DNA from 3 places in the Pseudomonas sp. AC211 genome. Region 2 is predicted to be linked to each of the others. Evidence: predicted binding sites of a transcription regulator. Region 2 holds the regulator's gene; each other region holds the start of a gene.
The links. The regulator FliA, encoded in region 2, starts transcription of late flagellar genes. The targets are predictions, from matches to a motif close to CTAAAGTTTNNNNNNNNNNNGCCGNTAA.

Region 1 (7,378 bases), 1.6 Mb from region 2:
TGTTTTACGCCTTCGGCACCGGCCTTGGCGGCATCATCGGGCCGACGCTGTTTGGCCGACTGATTGAAAGTGGCGAACGCGGCAATCTGTTTATTGGCTACCTGATTGGCGCTGGGCTGATGGTGATGGCGGCGGTGGTGCAGGCGTTCTGGGGCGTGGCGGCGGAGCGTCAGTCGCTGGAAACAGTGGCGCGGCCGTTGTCGCAAGCCAAGGACTGAGCGCGCCGTTCGCAGCCGCTCAAGGCCGCGCGCGAAAGCGTGTGGCCCATTGCTGAACCCGGGCGTGCTCGACCAGAAAGTCGACAAACGCCCGGGTTTTCGCGGGCAGCAATTTCTGGCTGGAGAAGTACAGCGAGATCTGCCCGGCATCCACATACCAGTCCGGCAGCAAGCGCTGCAGCCGGCCGTCTTGCAGATACGGCAGCACATCCGACACCGCCAACAGCGCCACGCCCAGACCCAGCAGGGCGCTTTGGCACAGCGCCTGCGGGTCGTTGACCAACAGGCGCGGCGTCAATTCAAGCGGAACCTGTTGGCCTTTCGGGCCTTGCAGCAGCCAGTTTCTCACCTTGCCCGTTTGCACCGAGCGCATGGCCAAGTGGTCCAGTTTGCTCAGGTCTTCCAAGCGCTTGATACGCCCGCGTGCTGCCAGATGGTCGGGCGCCACCACCAGAATCAAATGAGCCGGCGCCAGTTCACGCGCCACCAGACCGGGCGCCAATTCCAGGCCGCCACCAATCGCCGCATCGAACCCTTCAGCGACCAGATCGACCTGGCGATTTTCCAGGTACCACTCCGGAACGATGCCCGGATAGCGCTGCAGAAACGCCGGCATCAACGGCAGCAAAATGTCCCGACCAAAACCTGGCGCCGCCGACAGGCGTAGCACGCCCGCTGGCTCGCCGGCATTTTGCGTGACGTCGGCAATGGCCGCCTGAACGCTCTCCAGGCCGCCGCCCACAGTCAGTAAAAAACGCTCGCCGGCTTCGGTAAGCGTGATGCGCCGGGTGCTGCGTTGGAACAGGCGCACGCCAAGGTTGGCCTCTAACTGCGCGACGTTACGGCTGACCGCCGCTGGCGTCAGCCCCAGGCGCCGCGCCGCCGCTGAAAAGCTTCCGCTTTCAGCGCTGCGTACGAATGACAACAGGTTGGCAAAGGTTTCCACGGCTGATTACCTTCAAATTTTACTTGAAAGCAATACTAGTGATTACCCGCTACTGACGAAAGAATAAAAAGCGCCTTATAGCCTCACTAACCCATCACGAGGCTTCAACCATGACCACTGACACTCGCTCACTCGCAGGCAAAATCGCCGTCGTTACCGGCGGATCGCGCAGCATCGGCGCCGCCATTGCCAAGCGCCTGGCCGCCGACGGCGCCACGGTCGCCATCACTTACAACGCCTCGGCAAGCAGTGCCGAAGCCGTGGTTGCCGCCATTACCGCAGCGGGCGGCCAGGCGGTGGCGCTGCGCGCCGACGCGGGCGATGCCAACGCGGTTCGCGCTGCTATCGAGGACGTGGCTGAGCGTTTTGGTCGCATCGATATTCTGGTTAACAACGCCGGCATCAGCGTGCTCGGCGCACCGCAAGACATCGCCTTCGACGACTTCCAACGGATTCTGGCCGTCAACGTAACCGGCGTATTCGTCGCCACGCAGCAAGCGCTCAAACACATGGGTGAGGGTGGCCGCATCATTCACATCGGCAGCTCGATGGTGCAGTACGCCGCGTTCCCCACGGCCTCGGTGTACACCCTGACCAAGGGCGCAGTGGCCGGCTTCAGCCGTGGCTTGGTACGCGACCTGGGGCCGCGCGGCATTACCGTGAACACCGTGCACCCCGGCCCAACCGACAGCGACATGAACCCGGCCGACGGCGCCGTTGCCGACTTTGTTCGCCCCAACATTGCCGTGGGCCGCTACGGTGAAGGCAAAGACATCGCCAGCGCCGTGGCTTATCTGGCCAGCGCTGAGGCCGGCTTTATCAGCGGCGCTGAACTGCTTGTGGACGGCGGCTTCACCGCCTGACAGCAACCCTTTCAACGTCGACACCCCGGCGACGTTTCAACCTTCTGAACAGGTGACTTATGACCGACTCCACAGCAACCCACGAACCCGACTTCGACGCGCTCCTGCGTGCCAACCTTGAGCGTGTATTCAACGAACGTAACGCGGCTACGCGCGCGACCGCCGTAAGCGAGTTGTTCGCCAGCGCGCCGAGGCTGTATGAACCGGCCGGCGTCGTCCACGGCCAAGCCGCCATCAGCGAGGTGGCGGGCGCGTTGCTTGAACAGTTTGGCGACGACTTCGCTTTCACCCCGACCGGCCCCGCGATCGGCCACCACGGTTTGGGCTACTTGCGCTGGCAGGCCGGGCCGAAAAACGGGCCGGTGGTGGTCAGTGGCGTCGATGTAGCGCACGTTACGGACGGCAAGATTACCGAGCTGTGGGTGCTGTTGGATGCGCCGGTGTAACCACAAAAAAAGCCCGGCGTCGGCCGGGCTTTTTTGTGGGGCTTTAGCCGAGGTTTACACCCTGAAGCGGCTCACCAGCCCATTCAGGCTGGTCGCCAGGTGGGACAGTTCCTGACTGGCAGCGGTGGTCTGGTTGGCGCCGGCTGAGGTTTGCACGCTGAGGTCGCGGATATTGACCAGATTACGGTCAACCTCGCGAGCCACCTGGGCTTGCTCTTCCGAGGCGCTGGCAATCACCAGGTTTCGTTCACTGATCTGGCTGATCGCATCGGTGATGCGCTGCAAGGCACCGCCGGCGTCCTGGGCAATTTCAAGGGTCTGACGAGCACGCTGGGTGCTGGTTTCCATCGCACTCATGGCGCCTGCTGAGCCTTGCTGAATGGTGCCGATCATTTGCTCGATTTCCTGCGTCGAGGTTTGCGTGCGGTGTGCCAAGGCGCGCACTTCATCGGCCACCACGGCAAACCCGCGTCCGGCTTCGCCTGCCCGCGCCGCTTCAATGGCGGCGTTGAGCGCCAGCAGGTTGGTTTGCTCGGCGATGGCGCGAATCACATCGAGCACCTTGCTGATGCTGCTCACGCCGTCGCCCAGGTTTCTCACTTGTTCGGCGGTACGGGTGACGTCGTCCGATAGCAGCCCAATGGAGTCGACGGTTTTGGTCACCTGTTGCTGACCATGTTTTGCTGTCTGGGTGGATTCTTTGGACGCCTCGAAGGTGGCGACGGCGTTGCGTGCTACTTCATCGACCGCAGCGGTCATTTCATTCACTGCCGTGGCGGCCTGGTCGATTTCGTTGCTCTGCTGGTGCAGCCCGCGAGTGGAATCTTCCGTGACGACGTTGAGTTCTTCAGCAGCGGAAGCAAGCTGGTTAGAGGAGTCGGCGATGGCGGAAATGGTCTGCTTCAGGTTTTGTTGCATCACCTTCAGCGCGGCCAGTAATTGCGCGGGCTCGTCGGTGCCGGTCGCCTCGAACGACTCGGTGAGATCGCCCTTGGCAATCACCTGCGCCACGGCCACGGCTTCGGTTAATGGCCGAGTGATACTGCGGGTGAACAGCAGCGCCATGAAACCGGTGAGCACTGCGGCGACGGCGATAAACACCATCACGCCAGTCATCGCAGCGGCATATCCGTCGTCCGCTTTTTTATCGGAATCGGCGGCGCCGTCCTGGTTGATTTTGATCAGCTGCGCCATCTGCACGCCCAGTTCATCCGAAGCTTTTTTGTAGTTGCCACCCAACAGCGCGCGCATCGCGTCGGGCTGGTTGGCGTTGGAAAGCTGCACCAGCTCCCGGTTGGCCGCTTTGTAATCGCTGACCACGCGCTGAAAGGTTTGGTACTGGGCGCGCTCCTGGTCGTCGTCGATAAGTTTTTCATAGCGCGCCAACGCCTGATCGACCTGGCCGCTCAGCTCATCAATACGCGCCACCGTTGCCACGAGTTTGTCTGCGTCGCGGTCAACGAGCAGACGGTAGGCGGTGATGCGCAGGCGCAGCATGCTTTCGTTCAGGCTACTGAGCGCAGAAAGGCTGGGAATACCTTTGTCGGAGAGGTCTTCCCCTTGTTGACGTACCGATTTCAGCTGATACATGGCAAACAAAACCCAACAGAATCACCAGCACCCCAATGAGGGAAAAACTGAGGATGGCGCGAGGGGCGATTTTGAGCTGACGCATGCAGGGGGGCTCCCGTTTTTTGTTGTTGGCGTACGCAAATTATCGTCCGGCCTGGAACAAGCATGAGTGCCGTCTGGCGGGACATGACGGTGCGTGTGGAACAACCCTGGGCCGGCGCGAAGGCGCCTGAGGTCAGCGCAGCGTGGCCCGCAGGTGCAGGCGGTAAATGAATTAATTGGCCAATCGCCGATCTACGTTTGCGAGCCCCACTCGACAGGAAGCGCTGCGTTGAACGAACCCGAGATCCGTACATTCATTGCCCGATGGGACACGCTTGGCCTGGACCCCGTTGCCGCTTGGCAGGTGACGCAGGCATGCGAGGAACACGTGCTGGCGCTGCTGACGCGGCTGCCAGAGGGGTATCGGCGCTACGCAGATTGCGCCATTCATGAAAGCGCCACCGTCGAGGAAGGCGCCGTGCTCAAGGGCGCCATCATTGTTGGCAAAGGCGCTTTCGTAGCGGCGGGTGCGTACTTGCGTGGGGGCGTTTTCCTCGGCAGTCATTGCATTGTTGGGCCGAGCTGCGAAATCAAAAGCAGCTTTATGCTGGCGGGCAGCAAGTTGGCGCATTTCAACTTCGTAGGCGATTCATTGATTGGCGAGGGCGTGAACATCGAAGCCGGCGCAATCATCGCTAATTACCGCAATGAGCTGGATGGTGCAGCCATTAAGATTCGCCACGGCGATCAGGTGATCGACACGGCCGTAAACAAATTCGGCGCGCTGGTGGGCGATGGCAGCAAAATCGGCGCAAATGCCGTTATCGCTCCCGGCGCTTTGCTGCTGCCCAACAGCCGGGTGCCCAGGCTGGGGTTGGTTGACCAGTTTGCTTACGATTAAGCCCGGCTGTTGATCGCAAGCTTCGCGAGCAAGCTCGCTTCTATGTTGGTTAAAAAGCTTCGCGAGCAAGCTCGCTCCTACAGAGACCGCGTTTGACCGGCTCTTCATTTCTTCATGCAAGGATTGCCCATGAGCTTATTCGACAGATTGCGTAACGCACTTCGCCCCTCCACCGCATCCACCGCCGAGCCGGCAACCCGCCTGGCGGAGCCTTCTCTGGTAGACAGCGCTGACGAAGCGCGCAGGGCCACCCATGCCGCGCTGGACCGTCACTGGCAGAGCGTGGGATCGGTAGAAAAGGATGTGTTGGGGTATTTTCTCAGTCCTTCCTTCACAGGCGGGCCGGCGTGGCCGTCGACACGCCAGGCGTACCGCGTGGTGCGCCGTGGTGAGCGCATTATTCTGGCCAGCGATGGCCTGAGCGATCCGTTCGATGATGCCGAAGGGTTCGGCAACGGCTTTGAAATGGAGCTGTTTGTTGAAACGGCAGACATTGCGCCGGCGCATCGCGGCACGCCTGGCGATGTGTCGACGTTAAGTGATTCCTGGGCCTTCGAACTGCTTGAGCACGTCGCGCAGATTGTGGCTGACGCCGGTGGCATTACCGCGCAGTTGGAGCAATACGGTGCGTTGTCGATGGAGCTGCCGGGCGTCAGCCAATCGCGCGCCATCGGTGCGGCACTGCCGGCGCTTTTCGTCACCGCAGACGACGCTCTGGGCGTGCTGCTTGGCGGTCCTAAACCGGACTTCAACGACGTGCTGGCGGACATGCCGCTGTCACCCGTGAGGTTGGTGCCCATCGTGGTGCTGACCGCCGCGGAACTGGAATTTGTGCACGCCGGCGGCGGCCAGGCCCGCGCTGAGTTGCTGGAGCGACTGGTTGCGGCCGACGTTGGGCATGTCAGTGATTTGCAGCGAAACAGCGTGGTGTGAGGGTTGCACACGGGTTCGGGTTCCAGCGGGCTGGTGCGCTACGAGGCGGGCATGGTTTGGCGCAACTTACCGAGCGCTGGTGCGCTATCAACAAACTATCCCGCGTTCCCTACGCGTGCGTGAGCGTTTCCCTACTAGCTGATCGGACGTCATCCCTAAAACTAAGCACATCAGCGCGAGCAGCTGCTCAGTGCGTGTTCAGTCTTAGGAGAATCCCATGGCAACTTCCACGTGGTTAATGTTCCGGTCATTGCAGCAGAACGCGGTAGAGAGCCGTCGGGCCTACACGTTGCTCATGGAGCTGTCGCGCTACGCCCAAGACAACCAGACCGCGACACGCATCTGGGATGTAGCGCAAGGCTTGATGGAAAACGCCGACACGCTCAGCCGCATTTCTCTGGAATTGCAATCAGGTGTGCTGTGTCGCAGAAACTGCCTGGGCCGCGTTCCGTCGCTGGACTCGTTAGGGATGTTCAGCGCAGCGGCCTCGCAACAGCCGCACGTGGCAGTGCAGGATCACTCGTCTCAGGATCGGTAAGCAGCGAGCAGGGCCGGGGCTGGCCCTCAACGTTTCAATGACATTGGACGTTCGCCACCCTCAGCCAACCCGAATCCGCGTCGAACCACGTTTAGAAAGGCGCCGTACGGGCGCCCCAATACCAGCATGATGACGCTTACGCCCAGGGTGCCGCGCAACACGGCCTCGCCGTCGGCGCCGGCCAACGCCAGCAACGCGGCGTAGATGGGCACCTGAAAACTCAACAGGGCAAAGGAATCCCAGGCCAGCTGCGACAGGCGGCCAGCGCCGGCGAAGCGCATCACCCAATCTCGCCACAGGCCATATGGCCGTCCGCAAAACACCATCAATGCAGCGCCAATAAGTCGGGCCTCCAACACCTGTTGCCAGCTCATGCCCGCGACGAAGCGCTCGTTGATGATGCCGGTGGTGGTGAAGAACAGCAGCAGAGCAAGCGTGTCGGCCACAAAAGACCGCCACCGAGTGCCGTTGGCGTTGGGTGAGTCAGACAACGTAGGCGTTCCCCGTTTGCAAAATTGGTCGCTCGTAGTGGAGTCGACGCAAACGGCGAACGTTCCCGGTAAAACGGCAGGGCCTGTTAGACGGCTTGTCGGTTACCGCTACCCCTCAATATTTCTCAGCCACCATCCTGAACGGATAAGGCGCCGCCTTGTACGTGCCGATCTTCCCGCGCTTGGGCAGTTTCACCGGCTGTTTGTCGACCACGGCTTTATAGGGAATCTGCTTGAGCAGGTGACTGATGATATTCAGGCGCACGCGCCGTTTGTCTTCGGAGCGGGCCATGTACCAGGGCGCCCAAGAGGAGTCTGAAGCAGCGAACATGTCATCGCGGGCGCGGGTGTAGTCGTCCCAGCGGCCATAGGATTTCACGTCCATGGCCGTGAGTTTCCACAGCTTACGGCCATCGGTAATGCGTTCT
Region 2 (7,378 bases):
GCGAAACGGTCCACTTGGCTGGCCATAAGCACCAGTTTCAGCAGGTTGCTTTCCACTTCGGTAACCAGTTGCGTAACGCGCTTGATCACCTGACCGGTGAGGTCCTGGTAATCCTGGGCGAGCAGAATGTCGTTGAGGTGCCCCGACAATTTGCTGCTGTCACGTTCGCTTCGGGCGAGAAACAGTTCGATGCGTTTGGCCAATTCGCGGAAAGCTTCGGCACCCAACTCGCGGCGCATAAAGCGACCCCAGTCGGCGCCCAGCGCAGTGGCTTCATCGTTGAGGTCGTTAACCAGCGGCGCACTCTGCTCCACCAGATCCATGGTGCGATTGGCCGCTTTCTCGGTCATCGTCACGACATAGTTCAGGCGTTCGGTGGCGTCGGTGATTTGCGACACTTCCTTGGCATGTGGAACGCGTGGGTCAAGCTGGAAGTTGACGATGGCGTTGTGCAGCTCACGCGTCAGTTTTCCCACTTCGTGGTAAAGACCACGATCACGCACTTTGTTGAGCTCATGAATGAGCTGCACCGCTTCGCCAAAATTACCTTTCTCAAGGCTATCAACGAGCTCGCGGGCATTGGATTTTAGGGACGACTCAAGGTCGCCCATGGGTAGATCGTCGTGCGCCATATTGCCCCCACGGCCGGGATCAGCCGTTAACACGCTCGAAGATTTTTTCGATCTTCTCTTTCAGCACTTGAGCTGTGAACGGCTTCACTACGTAGCCATTCACCCCGGCCTGCGCCGCTTCGATAATCTGATCGCGCTTGGCCTCGGCGGTCACCATCAGCACCGGCAGGTGCTTGAGACGGTCATCGGCGCGAACCGCACGCAACAGGTCGATACCGGTCATACCCGGCATGTTCCAGTCAGTGACGAGAAAGTCGAAGCTGCCGCTTTGCAGCATGGGTAAAGCGGTGGTTCCGTCATCAGCCTCAGCGGTGTTGGTGAATCCCAAGTCACGCAAGAGGTTCTTGATGATCCGTCGCATCGTTGAGAAGTCGTCAACGATGAGGATTTTCATGTTTTTGTCCAAGTCGACCTCCGTACAGTCCTAAACGCACCCAGCACCTGGATGCGCGTTGAATCGAGAAACTGGCAGTGCCGCTCAGCTAGCGCGCCACTCGCTCAAGCGTGCACGCAAACGAGCGGCACACTGGCTATGCAACTGGCTGACCCGCGATTCGCTGACCCCCAGCACTTCGCCAATTTCCTTGAGATTCAGTTCTTCGTCGTAATACAGCGACAACACCAACTGTTCACGTTCAGGCAGTCCAGAGATGGCCGCCGCCAATGCCGATTGGAAGCGTTCATCTTCCAGATCGCGCGAAGGCTCGAAGTGGGTAATGCCAGCGTCTTCACGCAGACCTGTGTGCTCGCCGTCCTGAAGAAGGTCGTCGAAACTGAACAAGCGGCTGCCCAAAGTGTCGCCAAGAATGCCGTAGTAATCCTCGAGACTCAATTGGAGTTCGGCCGCAACTTCTTGATCTTTAGCGTCTCTACCCGTTCGGGCTTCAATTTTTCGGATTGCGTCACTGACCATGCGACTGTTGCGGTGCACCGAACGCGGTGCCCAATCGCCCTTGCGTACCTCATCCAGCATAGATCCACGTATGCGAATGCCGGCGAAAGTTTCAAAACTGGCGCCTTTGCTGGAGTCGTATTTCTTTGACGCTTCAAGCAGACCGATCATGCCGGCCTGGATCAGATCTTCCACCTGCACGCTTGCCGGCAAACGTGCCAGCAAGTGGTAGGCGATGCGTTTGACCAGAGGCGCGTAACGCTCGATCAACTGGTGCTGGGAGTCCTGCGCCTGTGCCTTGCTATACATACGGAGCCCATTGCCTGATGTCATACGGCCGTATCAGCAAGCGGTTGCTGGACCAGACGCTCCACGAAGAACTCCAAGTGCCCACGCGGATTGGCTGGTAACGGCCAGGTGTCGACCTTCTGCGCGATGGCCTTGAATGCCAGCGCGCACTTGGAGCGAGGGAAGGCCTCATAAACTGCGCGTTGCTTCTGTACCGCCTTGCGTACCGACTCGTCGTAAGGCACAGCGCCGACGTATTGCAAGGCGACGTCGAGGAAACGATCAGTCACTTTGGTCAGCTTAGCAAAGAGGTTGCGACCTTCCTGTGGGCTGTGCGCCATATTGGCGAGTACGCGGAAACGGCTCATGCCGTGGTCGCGGTTCAGCAGTTTGATCAGGGCGTAGGCGTCGGTGATGGAAGTGGGCTCATCGCACACCACCACAATCACTTCCTGGGCCGCGCGCACAAAACTCACCACCGCATCGCCGATACCGGCGGCGGTGTCGATCACCAATACGTCGAGGTTGTCACTGATGTCGCTGAACGCCTGAATCAGGCCAGCGTGTTGCATGGGCGTGAGCTGCACCATGCTTTGCGTGCCGGAGGCTGCCGGCACGATGCGGATGCCGCCCGGCCCTTGCAGCAGCACGTCGCGCAGCTCGCATTCGCCACTGATGACGTCGGCCAGGGTGCGCTTGGCCGACAGGCCCAACAGCACGTCGACGTTGGCCAAGCCGAGGTCGGCGTCCATCAGCATCACACGCCGACCGAGGTCAGCCAGGGCCAGGGAAAGATTGACCGATACATTGGTCTTGCCGACGCCACCCTTGCCGCCAGTCACCGCGATCACCTGTACGGGATGCATACCCATGTTATCTACACACCTTGTCTAGCTCGACTGAGGCCACTTGGCTGATTACGTTCAGGCCCGGCACCGGGCCCACCTGAACGACTAAATTTCGTTACTGCCTTGCTCTACAGCGAATCAGCCTGCGCGACGCGCCGGGTTCTGGTACAGCCCGGCGAACATGTCGGCCATGGCGTCTTCACTGGGCTCCTGAGGCGCCTGCAAACTCACGGCGCGACTCACCAACTGATGACTGCGTGGAACATGCAGATCATCTGGAATGCGCGGACCGTCTGCCAGATAGGCTACCGGTAGATGCTGGCTTATAGCCAGACTTAAAACCTCGCCCAAACTGGTCGCTTCATCGGCCTTGGTAAGAATACAGCCAGTCAGACCGCAACGCTTATAGCTATGGTAGGCCGCCTTGAGCACTTGGCTCTGGCTGGTAGCGGCCAGAACCAGATAATTTTTCGATTTGACCCCACGACCCGCCAAGGTTTCCAACTGCATGTGCAGCGCCGGATCATTGCCCGGCAAGCCGGCGGTATCGATCAGCACCACACGTTTGCGCGCCAATGGCTCCAGCGCTTGGGTCAACGAGGTGCCGGGATCCACTTGCGTCACCGACACATTAAGAATGCGGCCCAAGGTTTTCAGCTGTTCCTGAGCACCGATGCGGTAGCTGTCCATGCTCACCAGCGCCACGTGTTGCGCGCCGTATTTCAAAACATAACGCGCCGCCATTTTTGCCAGTGTAGTGGTTTTACCCATACCAGCCGGGCCAACCAGCGCGATCACACCGCCCTCTTCCAGCGGCTCGACTTTTGGCGTTTTGATGGCGTGGGCCAGGTGGGCGAGAATCATGCGCCAGGCCTGACGTTGCTCGGACACTGCAGACACCCGCTCCAGCAGCACGCGCGACAATTCTGCCGGCAAGCCCATGCGTTGCAGACGACGCCACAGCGCAGCCTGTTGCGGACGGCGACTTTGCATCTGACCCCAGGCCATCGAGCCCAGTTGCACTTCAATCAGCTCGCGCAGGCCGTTCAATTCGAAACGCATGGCATCAAGGCTGCGCTGGTCGGTTGCCACCGCCTTCGCAGGTTCTGGCGCAGGCGCGGCAGCCGGTTTTGGCCGCTCTGGGCGAACGAACGAGGCCGGCAATTCTGGCGCCACGATGGATTCGTTGGCGAACAACTGGCCGTCTTTCATTTTTTCGCCGGCCACACGGGTGGCCAGATCGGCTTGCGCCGACACCAGCATCGACTGCGTGCGACGCAGCTCGTTCTCAAGCTCAGGGTTCGGCTGGCGGGCAGGCATCACCGGCGCCTGGTAGTCCAGGGCCGCGGTCAGTTCCACGCCTCCGGCGACACGGCGCGTGCCGATGATGGACGCATCGGCGCCCAGCTCATCGCGAACCAACTTCATGACTTGACGCATATCGGCGGCGAAAAAGCGTTTAACTTGCATGACCTAAGCCTCAGTTCAGTTCTGACCCACCGTGGCAACGATGGTGACCTGCTTGTTGTCTGGGATTTCCTGGTACGCCAACACGTGCATGGTCGGTACTGCCAACCGTGCGAACCGCGAGAGCATCGCCCGAACCGGACCGGCTACCAGCAGAATCGCTGGCTTACCGAGCATTTCCTGGCGTTGCGCGGCGTCCACCAGGGAACGCTGCAGCTTCTCGGCCATGCTCGGCTCCAAAAGAATGCCATCCTCGGAGCCTTGACCGGCCTTCTGTAGGCTATTTAGCAATATCTGTTCCAACCTGGGTTCCAAGGTGATCACAGGCAGCTCCGGCTCTAGTCCCACAATGCCTTGGACGATTGAGCGCGACAGCGCGACGCGAACTGCGGCCACCATGGCGGCGGGATCTTGACTCTTCACGTTGCTGATGGCTTCGGCAATGGAACGGATATCCCGCACCGGTACCTGCTCTTGCAGCAACGATTGCAGGACCTTGAGCAGAGTCGACAGCGACACCACGCCCGGAACCAGTTCTTCCGCCAGTTTCGGCGAGCCCTTGGCCAGCAGCTGCAGCAGTTGCTGCACTTCCTCGTGGCCGAGCAATTCATGGGCATGTTTGTGCAGCACCTGGTTCAGGTGCGTGGCGACCACGGTGCTGGCGTCCACCACGGTGTAGCCCAACGACTGCGCCTGATCGCGCTGGAACTGGTCGATCCACACCGCTTCCAGGCCGAACGCCGGATCTTTGGCGGCCACGCCGTTGAGCGTGCCGAACACCTGGCCAGGATTGATCGCCAATTCGCGATCCGGGTAAATCTCCGCTTCGGCCAGGCTTACGCCCATGAGCGTCAAACGGTAGGCGTTGGGCTGCAAATCGAGGTTGTCGCGGATGTGCACCGAGGGCATGAGGAAGCCCATCTCTTGTGAGAGCTTTTTGCGCACGCCTTTGATCCGCGCCAGCAACTGCCCACCCTGGTTACGGTCCACCAGCGGAATCAGGCGATAACCCACTTCCAGGCCCACCATGTCCACTGGCGTTACGTCGTCCCAGCCGAGCTCTTTAACTTCTTGCGCGCGCTGAGCCGGCAGCAGCTCTTGTTGACGCTGAACCTCGGCCACTTCGGCAACTTTCTCTTTGCGTTGCTTGTTGGCGATCCAGTACGCGCCGGCAGCGGCAACCAGGCCGAAGCTGAGGAACGAGAAATGCGGCATGCCGGGCACCAGGCCCATGGCGATGATCAGGCCCGCCGCCACGCCCAAGGCTTTCGGTGAGGCGAACATTTGCCGGGTAACTTGCTGGCCCATGTCTTCCGAGCTGGAAACACGGGTCACCATGATCGCCGCGGCGGTAGACAGCAGCAGCGATGGAATCTGCGCCACCAGACCGTCACCGATAGTCAGCAAGGTGTAGATGCGGCCGGCGTCGCCAAAACTCAGGTCGTGCTGGACGATACCGATGGCCATGCCACCGATCAGGTTGATAAACAGAATCAGCAGACCGGCAACGGCGTCACCGCGTACGAACTTGCTCGCACCGTCCATGGAGCCGTAGAAGTCGGCCTCTTGCGATACTTCGCTGCGGCGCAGCTTGGCTTGCGCCTGATCGATCAGGCCAGCGTTGAGGTCGGCGTCAATCGCCATTTGTTTGCCGGGCATGGCGTCGAGGGTGAAGCGCGCGCTAACCTCGGAGATACGGCCGGCACCCTTGGTCACTACGACGAAGTTGATGATCATCAAAATCGCGAACACCACGATACCGACCACGTAGTTACCGCCGATCACCACCTCACCGAAGGCCTGAATCACCTTACCGGCGGCGTCGTGGCCTTCCTGACCGTGCAGCAATACAACGCGGGTCGAGGCCACGTTGAGCCCCAGCCGCAGCAGCGTAGCGGCCAGCAAAATGGTCGGGAATACGGCGAAATCCAGCGGTCGCAAGGCGTAGATCGCCACCAGCAGCACGACGATGGCGAGCGCCAGGCTGAAGGTAAACAGCACGTCCAGAATGAACGGTGGCACCGGCAGCATGACCATACCGAGCATGACCACCAGCAACAGCGGAATGCCGATATTGCCCTGACGCAACCCCGCCAGGTTGCCCCGAAAATCCCCGATCAGTTGTGCGCGATCTATTGCCACAAGCCCATTCCTCGCCATTCAAACTTTTGACGCAAACGCGTCGCTAGCGGGGCTTTTGCAAGAAGTCGTCCAACTTCTTGAAGGGAGGCAAGGTTCTTTGTTTTCAGGTCCGGCCAATCGAGGCTGAAGCCTCTCCCACAATGGAATTCGCGAGCCTGTGGGATTTGCAAGAAGTCGTCCAACTTCCTGAAGGGAGGCAAGGTTCTTTGTTTTCAGGTCCGGCCAATCGAGGCTGAAGCCTCTCCCACAATGGAACTCGCGAACCTGTGGGAGAGGCTTCAGCCTCGATTGGCTATTCGTCGCGACGCAGGTCTGGCGGAATGGGCAGATCTTTCAGCGGATCAGGCCGCTTGCCCTTGCCGGAGCGGAATTGGCGCAATTGGTAGACGTAGGCCAACACCTGCGCCACCGCCAGATAGAGCCCCGCCGGAATCTCGCGGTCCAGATCAGTGGAGTGGAAAATCGCCCGCGCGAGGCCAGGCGATTCCAGCACCATCACTTTGTGTTCGTTGGCGATCTCGCGAATCTTCAGCGCCACAAAGTCGCCACCTTTGGCCAGCAGCACCGGCGCCCCGCCTTGCTGCGGGTCGTACTTGAGCGCGACGGCAAAGTGCGTCGGGTTGGTAATGACCACGTCGGCCTGGGGCACGGCGGCCATCATGCGGCGCTCGGCCATTTCCCGCTGCATCTGGCGAATACGCTGTTTGACCTCGGGCTTGCCCTCGCTGTCTTTGTATTCGTCGCGCACTTCCTGTTTGGTCATCAGCATTTTTTGCCGGTTGTCCCAAAGCTGGAATGGCACGTCGACGGCGGCGATAAAAATCAGCCCCCAGGCCATCCACATGGCGCTGCGCCCGACCACCGTGATGCTGTGCATGATCGCCGCTTCTAGCGGTTCATGGGCCAGGGCCAACAGGTCGCGCTTGTCGGCGTTGAGCACCGCCAGCGCCACCATCAGCACCAAGGCGAACTTGGCCAGGGCTTTGAGCAGCTCCAGACCGGCCTTGGCCGAGAACATGCGCTTGATGCCAGGCAACGGGTTGAGCCGCCCGAAGTTGGGCGCCATCGACTGCGGCGAGAACAGCCAGCCGCCTAGGCCAATCGGCCCA
Region 3 (7,378 bases), 370 kb from region 2:
ACGACATCTATGCCGTGCGCATCGCTGCCGGCGAAACCGACCTGCTGCTGGGCTGCGACTTGGTGGTAGCCGCCAGTGAAGAAGCGTTGGCCAAGCTGAACGAGCAAATTGCCCACGCCGTGGTGAATAGCCATGAAGCAGCGACCGCCGAATTCACCCGTAACCCCAACGCTGAATTCCCCGGCGCGGCTATGCAGCAGGCGATCATCGAGGCGGTGGGCGGCAGCAAAACCCATTTTGTCGAAGCCACTGAATTGGCCACCGGCTTGCTCGGCGACAGCATCGCCACCAACCTCTTTATGTTGGGTTACGCCTATCAACTGGGGCTGGTGCCGGTTAGCGCAGAAGCGATCAACCAGGCCATCGAACTCAATGCGGTCGCCGTGGCGCTGAATCAACAGGCATTTTTGTGGGGCCGGCGCGCGGCGCACTCGCCGGACGCCGTCAAGGCGCTGGCCAAGCCCGATGCCGCGGCGCAGTTGGCTGAAAAAGAACTGACCTTGGAGCAGCGTATCGAGCGAAACGCGGCGAACCTGCGCGCGTATCAGGACGACGCCTATGCCGATCGCTACCTGGCATTGCTGAGTCACGTGCGCGCCACTGAATCTCGCCTGTTCCCCGGCCAGCCGCTGGCGCTGACTGAGGCGGTTGCCTTCAACTATTTCAAACTGCTGGCTTACAAGGACGAATACGAAGTCGCGCGCCTGTACAGCAATGGCGACTTCACTCGCCAATTGGCAGCGCAGTTCGAAGGCGATTACCGCTTGCAGTTCCACCTGGCGCCGTCGTGGCTAAGCAAGCGCGATGCGCGAACCGGTGAGCTGCGTAAACGTAGTTTCGGGCCCTGGATGTTGCAGGCCTTTGCCGTATTGGCGCGCTTCAAATTCCTGCGCGGCACGCGGTTCGATCCGTTTGCCTACAGCCACGAACGGCGCACGGAGCGCGAGCTGATCGGCCACTACGAAGCCGATGTTGCGCTGATTCTTGAGCGAATCAACGAAGCAAAACGCCATAGCGCCTTGGCGCTGGCGCGGGTCCCGGAACGCGTTCGCGGTTATGGGCACGTTAAGGATCAGGCGCTGCTGGCGGTGACGCGTCAGGCAGAAGAGCTGCGCCGTTCGTTGCGAGACGAGGGCAGCCAGTCGCCGCCGCTTTACGTGGCAGCAGCCTGATAGCCGCTTACGCCGCTGCCGTGCAGGACGCACGCAGCGGCGTTTTTGCGCCCGGCAAACACATGACAAAAACGCAGCCCGCCGTTAACATGCCGGCCGGTCGGCAGCACGTGCCGGCTGGCTCGATTTGTCTCCTTAGTTCAATGGATAGAATAAGCCCCTCCTAAGGGCTAGATGCTGGTTCGACTCCAGCAGGGGACACCATCTCTTTTTCCCGTTTCCCTTCCTGTCCGGCTCACCGCTGCGGCGGTTTATCTGTGCTCGCTGCTTGAAATCCTGAACAGCCGATGCGTATTTTGTACGCGCCCGCGCTCCCATGCGTGATGGCTCTAATAAGGACAAGACGTTATGAGTACTGATGGCCCCAGTTCACTGGCCGCGCACTTGGCCGGCATCGACGAAATTGAATGCGTAACCCCTGACCTCAACGGCGTGCCGCGCGGAAAAGTGATGACCGCCGCTGGCTTCCTGGAGGGGCGCCGGCTGCAACTGGCGCGAGGGGGTGTTGCTGCAATGCATCATGGGCGGCTATCCGCCCGCGCCGTTTTACGGTGGCGACGACGGCGACCTGGCGCTAAACGCCGACCCTACGCAAATTCACCGTCTGCCCTGGAGCGACGTGCCCCGCGCGTTGGCCATTTGTGACGCTGATGAACTCGACGGCAGCAGCTCCGGCCTTTCCACGCGCGGGCTGCTCAAGCGTGTGCTGCGCAATTACGCGGCGCGGGGGCTTTCGCCGGTGGTCGCCACAGAACTCGAATTTTTCGTGTTTGCGGCCAATGCCGATCCGCAGCAAGCATTTCAGCCGCCGCTTGGGTTGGATGGTCGTCGTGAGGATGGCTGCTCGGCTTTTGGCGTGTCGTCGAACAACGGCTTGCGGCCGTTTTTCAACGAGGTGTATCGCTGCATGGCGGCCCTGGGTTTGCCGCGCGACACGTTTATGCACGAGATGGGCGTCAGCCAGTTCGAGATCAATTTGCTGCACGGCGATCCGCTGCTGCTGGCCGACCAAACCTTCCTGTTCAAACATCTGTTGAAGGAAGTGGCACTCAAGCACGGCGTGATCGTGGTGTGCATGGCCAAGCCGCTGGCCCATACGCCGGGCAGTTCGATGCATATCCATCAGAGCGTGGTAGAGCAGGGCAGTGGCCGGAATATTTTCAGCGACGAGCAGGGCGAAGCGACGCCCGCGTTCTTCCACTTCATCGCAGGCCAACAAGCGGCAATGGCCGATTTCACCTTGCTGTTTGCGCCGAACGTGAATTCCTACCAGCGCTTGTTTCATCCGTATGCATCGCCGAACAACGCCTGCTGGTCGCACGACAACCGCGCTGCCGGCTTGCGTATTCCGGCCAGTTCGCCGGTGGCACGGCGGGTCGAAAATCGTCTGCCGGGCGCTGATGCCAATCCGTATCTGGCCTTGGCGGCAAGCTTGGCGGCGGGCTTATATGGCATGGAGCGGGAACTGCAACCGAGCGAGGCGATTCAAGGCGAATTCGAGGTGCCCGATGCCTTGCGGCTGCCGTCTACGATGCAGGCTGCGATAGACCGCTTGCAGCGCAGCACGCTGGCGCGCGAGCTATTCGGCAACGAGTTCATTGACGGCTACATTGCTACCAAGACGTTGGAGCTCACCAGCTTCTACGATGAAATAACGCCGTGGGAGCGCCGCGTGTTGGCGGCCCAAGCGTAAGCGTCACCGTGCCGGACCACTGGGGTCCGGCCTCTATTTCAAGGAGCCGTTCGGAAAGCCGATGCGTCGAATCTGGAAGTCTTTTCGAGCGCTTTACTTCGCCAGCCTGCTGATGCTGATTGGCTCGGGTTTGTTGAGCACCTACCTGGGCCTGCGCCTGGCCGCCGATAAAGTCGACTCGCTGTGGGTCGGCGCCTTGATGGCGGCGTATTACTTCGGCCTGGTGCTCGGCGGCAAAATCGGCCACCGGCTTATCGCCCGCGTCGGCCATATTCGCGCGTATGTGTCATGCGCCGGCATCGTGACGGCGGCGGTGTTGGGCCATGGTCTGCTCGATTGGTTGCCGGCCTGGACGGTGCTGCGGGCCATCGTCGGCGTCGGCATGATGTGTCAATACATGGTCATCGAAAGCTGGCTCAACGAGCAGGCCGAAGCCAGTCAGCGCGGGTTGGTGTTTTCCGGCTACATGATCGCTTCGTACCTGGGCCTGGTGCTCGGCCAACTGGTGTTGATCGTTCACCCGGCGCTGGGGCTGGAGCTGTTGATTCTGGTGGCGTTGTGTTTCTCGCTGTGCCTGGTGCCGGTGGCTATTACGCGCAAGATTCACCCAGCGCCGATGCGTCCGGCGCCGCTGGAGCCGCGCTTTTTTATCGACCGCGTGCCGCAATCGTTGCAAACCACATTGGTGTCCGGGCTGATCATCGGTTCGTTCTACGGCTTGGCGCCCCTGTACGCCGCGCGGCAAGGGCTGAGCAACGAACAGGTCGGTTTGTTTATGGGCTGCTGCGTGTTTGCCGCACTGGTGGTGCAGTGGCCGCTGGGGTGGCTGTCGGACCGCCACAACCGCGCCGTGCTGATTCGCGGTTGCGCCTTGTTGCTGGTGCTGGCGGCGTTGCCGTTGGCGGTCATGCCCAGTGTGCCGCTGGAGCTGTTGTTGCCGATTGGCTTCGCCTTGAGCCTGCTGCAGTTCAGTTTGTATCCGCTGGCGGTGGCGTTTTCCAATGACCATGTCGAGGCAGAGCGGCGGGTGTCGCTGACGGCGATTTTGCTGGTGACCTTCGGCATTGGCGCTTGCGTTGGGCCGTTGGTGGCGGGCGGGCTGATGCGGCAATTCGGGCCGAACATGCTGTTCGCCTTCGTGTGCTTCTGCGCCGCGGTACTGGTGCTGCGCATTCGCCCGGATGCGGTCACCAACCTGCATCAGGTCGACGATGCGCCACTGCATCACATGTCCATGCCGGACAACATGACCAGCTCGCCCCTGGTGGCCGCTCTAGACCCTCGCGTTGACGAGCAGATCGTTCACGACCAGATGCAAACCCAGACGCCGCCAGATGTGGATCACCCGGCGGACACCAAGTCGACCTGACGTTCGCCGCACCAACAAAAACGCCACCTCATCGGGTGGCGTTTTTATTTGAGCGCGGGTTTAGTCGTCCATGTCGTCGCGACGGGCTTCGCGTTGCAGTTGGTACACGAAACGGTCGATCTGACGCTGCTCCAAGCCGTTCATTCGATGGAAGCGCATGCCGGCAAAGGTCATGTCGAGCTTTTCGTCGTACACGAGATGGCGCAGCTCCACCGCCGTGGTCATCGCGCCGAAGGGCAGCTGCGCAACCAGGCGTTCGTACACCTGGCCAGACTGCAGGCCTTTGCTGGCGTCGCCGGAAAAGCGCAGCTTGCAGCCGGTGGCAGAGATGTCGAGCAGATGACCTTTGATGGGGCTTTTCAGGCGCTCGCCGCTCAATTCGATCTTCACCGCTTGCGCTTGCTTGAGCGGGGCGCGGTAGGCGTTGCGACGTTGGTGATAGAGCACCTCGGTCGGCATCGGGCACCAATAGCAGTTGGAGCCTTCGAGCTGCCCGACTTGAATCTGTTGGGTGTATTCCCAAGCGATGCGCACGCCGTCGTGGAAACCTTCGATGCGAAAGCTTTCTCCGGCTTTGAGAAAACGTTCGCCATCGTTGGGCACCATTTCGTCCAGCGCCACGAGGCCGCGTTCACGGTTGATCTGAATGATGAACGTCTGGAAGCGCTGCGAGCGCTCGTCGAAGGTGATGATCAGCGGGTCGCGGTGTTCTTCTAATTGGCGCAGCGCCGCGAAAACTTCCAGCGGAGCTTTCAGGACTTTCGGTGGTTGCGGGCCATCACCCGCGGCGAAGGGGTTGGACACGGTCCAGAATTCTCCGAGCAAAATACGGTGGCACGACCCAGGTTGGGTTCTAGCATACTGGCATTCTGCCGGTACGTCCCTTGCCCCTTGTTATTAGTTTCAGGCCTGACTGAGCGGGCGCTGCTGGCCGATTCTAGCGGCACCACCGCGACTGTCATAGAGCCCTGGCGTGTCGGCATTACCGCGCAGAATGCCGAGCATGCCGCCGACCGAGGCCTGGTTCACTCGAATCAAGCGGCCGTTGCGCGTGTTGGCAGCCTGGCAGCGTTCCAGCAGCGCACTGAGCTCGGCCCCACGTGCCAGCAATTCGGCGCCCACAGGCGACTGTTCGGCCACGGCGTTAAGGCCGCTTTGGTCGGCTTGGAGTGAGAGGGAGGTGAGGAGCTTGTTGCGTTCGGCGCCGTGTTGGCCGAGCACCGCGAGCAGGGGTTGCTTGTCGGCCAGAATGCTTTCCAGACGAGGCAGGTCGCGGTCGGTGAGGGCTTGGAATTCGGCGTCGATCAGCTCAAGTAACTGCGAGGCGGTGCCGATGTCTTCGTTGAACAGGTGCAGCAGGGTCGTATCGTGCATGGCGAACTCTCGGAGTTAGGCGTCCAACAACACCCCCAGAGTCGCCCGCTGACGGGTTAACGCTGGGATTCGAAATCGAGCAGTTTACTGGCTACGCGTTTGCTGTCGACTTGGTAGCTGCCGTCGGCCACAGCCTGTTTCAGGCGAGCCACACGTTCTTTGTCGACAATCGGTTGATCACTAAGTTTGTCGGTAACTTTTTGCAGCTGCTGAGCTTGTTGGCTGAGCTGAACCGACTCACCGGTTTTAGCGGTGCTTTGTTCGGCAGCGTTAGCTGGCGCGACGGGTTGCGTGGCGCTCGCGGTATCAGTGCTCCGGCCAGTTTGGGACGCGTTGGTACGCCCAGTGCTGGTGGACGCGGCGGCATTATTTAGCCGGTTGATATCGATAACCATGATGCAAAACCTCTACGGTGTTTGGACGCTTGCCTAGCTTGTCGGCGCTGGTTGAAGAAACTTTAGGATTTTTTTTCACCGACTTTTGGCTGCGTCCAGCTGGGCGCCAGTGTATGAAAACGGACAGCAAATTGCCCGGAAAAATCCAGCTACATGCCAACTTCCACTTGGCCTGGCCCCACCACTCGCGCTTTCACCACCCGTTTGGAACTGAGGTTACGCACACGAATTTGCTCGCCCAGCACGCCGTCCGATAGCGCTTCACCTTGCATGCGCACATTGATGCCGCCCTTTTTCGCGCTGATCACTACTTGGTCGCTTTTGCTCACTGCCTTGGCTTGCTCGATGGTCACCGGCGCCAGCACTTGATCGGTCATCACCCCGCGCGTCAGGGTGGTGCCCAGCACCTGGCCCATATCGGTCATGTAACCCTGCGTCAGCAGGCGCCACATCCCGCTCCACCAGCGCAACGTCGGCCTCGCTGAGTTGCACGCCGCGCTTTAATGGCCGAATCGCGATGACCACCTTGCGGTACAGCTTGACCTGGGCGGGCACGAAAACTGTCCAAGGCGTGGAGCCCTCGCAGCGGATCCGCACCGTCACCCGACCAACGGGCTGCGCCGGGCTTTCGAGTGACGCGCTCAAGTCTTCGTCGCATAACGGCAGCTGCAACCGCGGGTCGAGTCGATTAATTTGAATCTCTTGCCGCGCCTGGATTTCGCTACGCTCTAAATAGTCCTGAACCGTGACCTCAAGAAAGCCTTGGCTTGCGCCGATAAGTTGTTCAGGTAATGTCAGCTCAGCGGCCGCACTGTTAACATGGCCTAACGCCAGCAAAGCCAGCCATGATCCGGCTGTCCGCAGTGGCCGGAAAGAGAAGCGTCGAGAAAGTGGCGTTTTCAGTTTCATGCTCAGCTACAAAGCAAAGCCCGTGCCGGCTGCTAGGCTGAAAGCGGGGGCACGGTGGTCAACATATTAATGAGGGGCAGGGTATGGCCGGAGTGATGGACTCGGTTAACCAGCGTACGCAGTTGGTGGGGGCAAAACCGACTGGAGCTGTTGTTATTCCGCCTGGACAGCAAACAGTTGTACGGCATCAACGTGTTCAAAGTGAAGGAGGTGCTGCAGTGCCCCAAGCTCACGATCATGCCCAAATCCAGCCCGGTGGTTCGCGGGGTGGCCAATATTCGCGGCGGTACCATTCCCATTCTTGACCTGTCCATGGCCACCGGCCGTGCGGGCCTGGCGGATCTGGACAGCAGCTTCGTCATCATCACCGAATACAACACCAAGGTTCAGGGCTTTCTGGTGCGCTCGGTTGAACGCATCGTCAACATGAACTGGGAAGAAATCCATCCGCCACCCAAGGGCACCG

Region 1: the regulator FliA is predicted to act here: its motif matches at 4,188-4,215, upstream of ACZZZP_RS14735 (methyl-accepting chemotaxis protein).
Region 3: the regulator FliA is predicted to act here: its motif matches at 6,042-6,069, upstream of flgM (flagellar biosynthesis anti-sigma factor FlgM).

Annotation. Positions count from the first base shown of each region.
Region 1 covers NZ_OZ409830.1:3,134,627-3,142,004, reverse strand. The annotation lists gene ACZZZP_RS14755 (MFS transporter) at 1-218, shown strand, start outside; gene ACZZZP_RS14750 (LysR family transcriptional regulator) at 238-1,164, opposite strand; gene ACZZZP_RS14745 (3-oxoacyl-ACP reductase family protein) at 1,275-2,027, shown strand; gene ACZZZP_RS14740 (nuclear transport factor 2 family protein) at 2,087-2,473, shown strand; gene ACZZZP_RS14735 (methyl-accepting chemotaxis protein) at 2,528-4,063, opposite strand; gene ACZZZP_RS14730 (LbetaH domain-containing protein) at 4,377-4,988, shown strand; gene ACZZZP_RS14725 (suppressor of fused domain protein) at 5,118-5,921, shown strand; gene ACZZZP_RS14720 (hypothetical protein) at 6,139-6,459, shown strand; gene alaE (L-alanine exporter AlaE) at 6,486-6,950, opposite strand; partial or broken gene ppk2 (polyphosphate kinase 2) at 7,066-7,378, opposite strand, start outside.
Region 2 covers NZ_OZ409830.1:1,496,029-1,503,406, reverse strand. The annotation lists gene ACZZZP_RS07335 (protein phosphatase CheZ) at 1-632, opposite strand, end outside; gene ACZZZP_RS07330 (chemotaxis response regulator CheY) at 652-1,026, opposite strand; gene fliA (RNA polymerase sigma factor FliA) at 1,111-1,857, opposite strand; gene fleN (flagellar synthesis regulator FleN) at 1,854-2,684, opposite strand; gene flhF (flagellar biosynthesis protein FlhF) at 2,799-4,130, opposite strand; gene flhA (flagellar biosynthesis protein FlhA) at 4,146-6,263, opposite strand; gene flhB (flagellar biosynthesis protein FlhB) at 6,562-7,378, opposite strand, start outside.
Region 3 covers NZ_OZ409830.1:1,129,899-1,137,276, forward strand. The annotation lists gene ACZZZP_RS05425 (indolepyruvate ferredoxin oxidoreductase family protein) at 1-1,172, shown strand, start outside; tRNA gene ACZZZP_RS05430 (tRNA-Arg) at 1,302-1,376, shown strand; partial or broken gene ACZZZP_RS05435 (glutamine synthetase family protein) at 1,623-2,865, shown strand; gene ACZZZP_RS05440 (MFS transporter) at 2,927-4,234, shown strand; gene ACZZZP_RS05445 (flagellar brake protein) at 4,295-5,038, opposite strand; gene ACZZZP_RS05450 (flagellar protein FlgN) at 5,138-5,608, opposite strand; gene flgM (flagellar biosynthesis anti-sigma factor FlgM) at 5,665-6,003, opposite strand; partial or broken gene flgA (flagellar basal body P-ring formation chaperone FlgA) at 6,153-6,912, opposite strand; partial or broken gene ACZZZP_RS05465 (chemotaxis protein CheV) at 6,996-7,378, shown strand, end outside.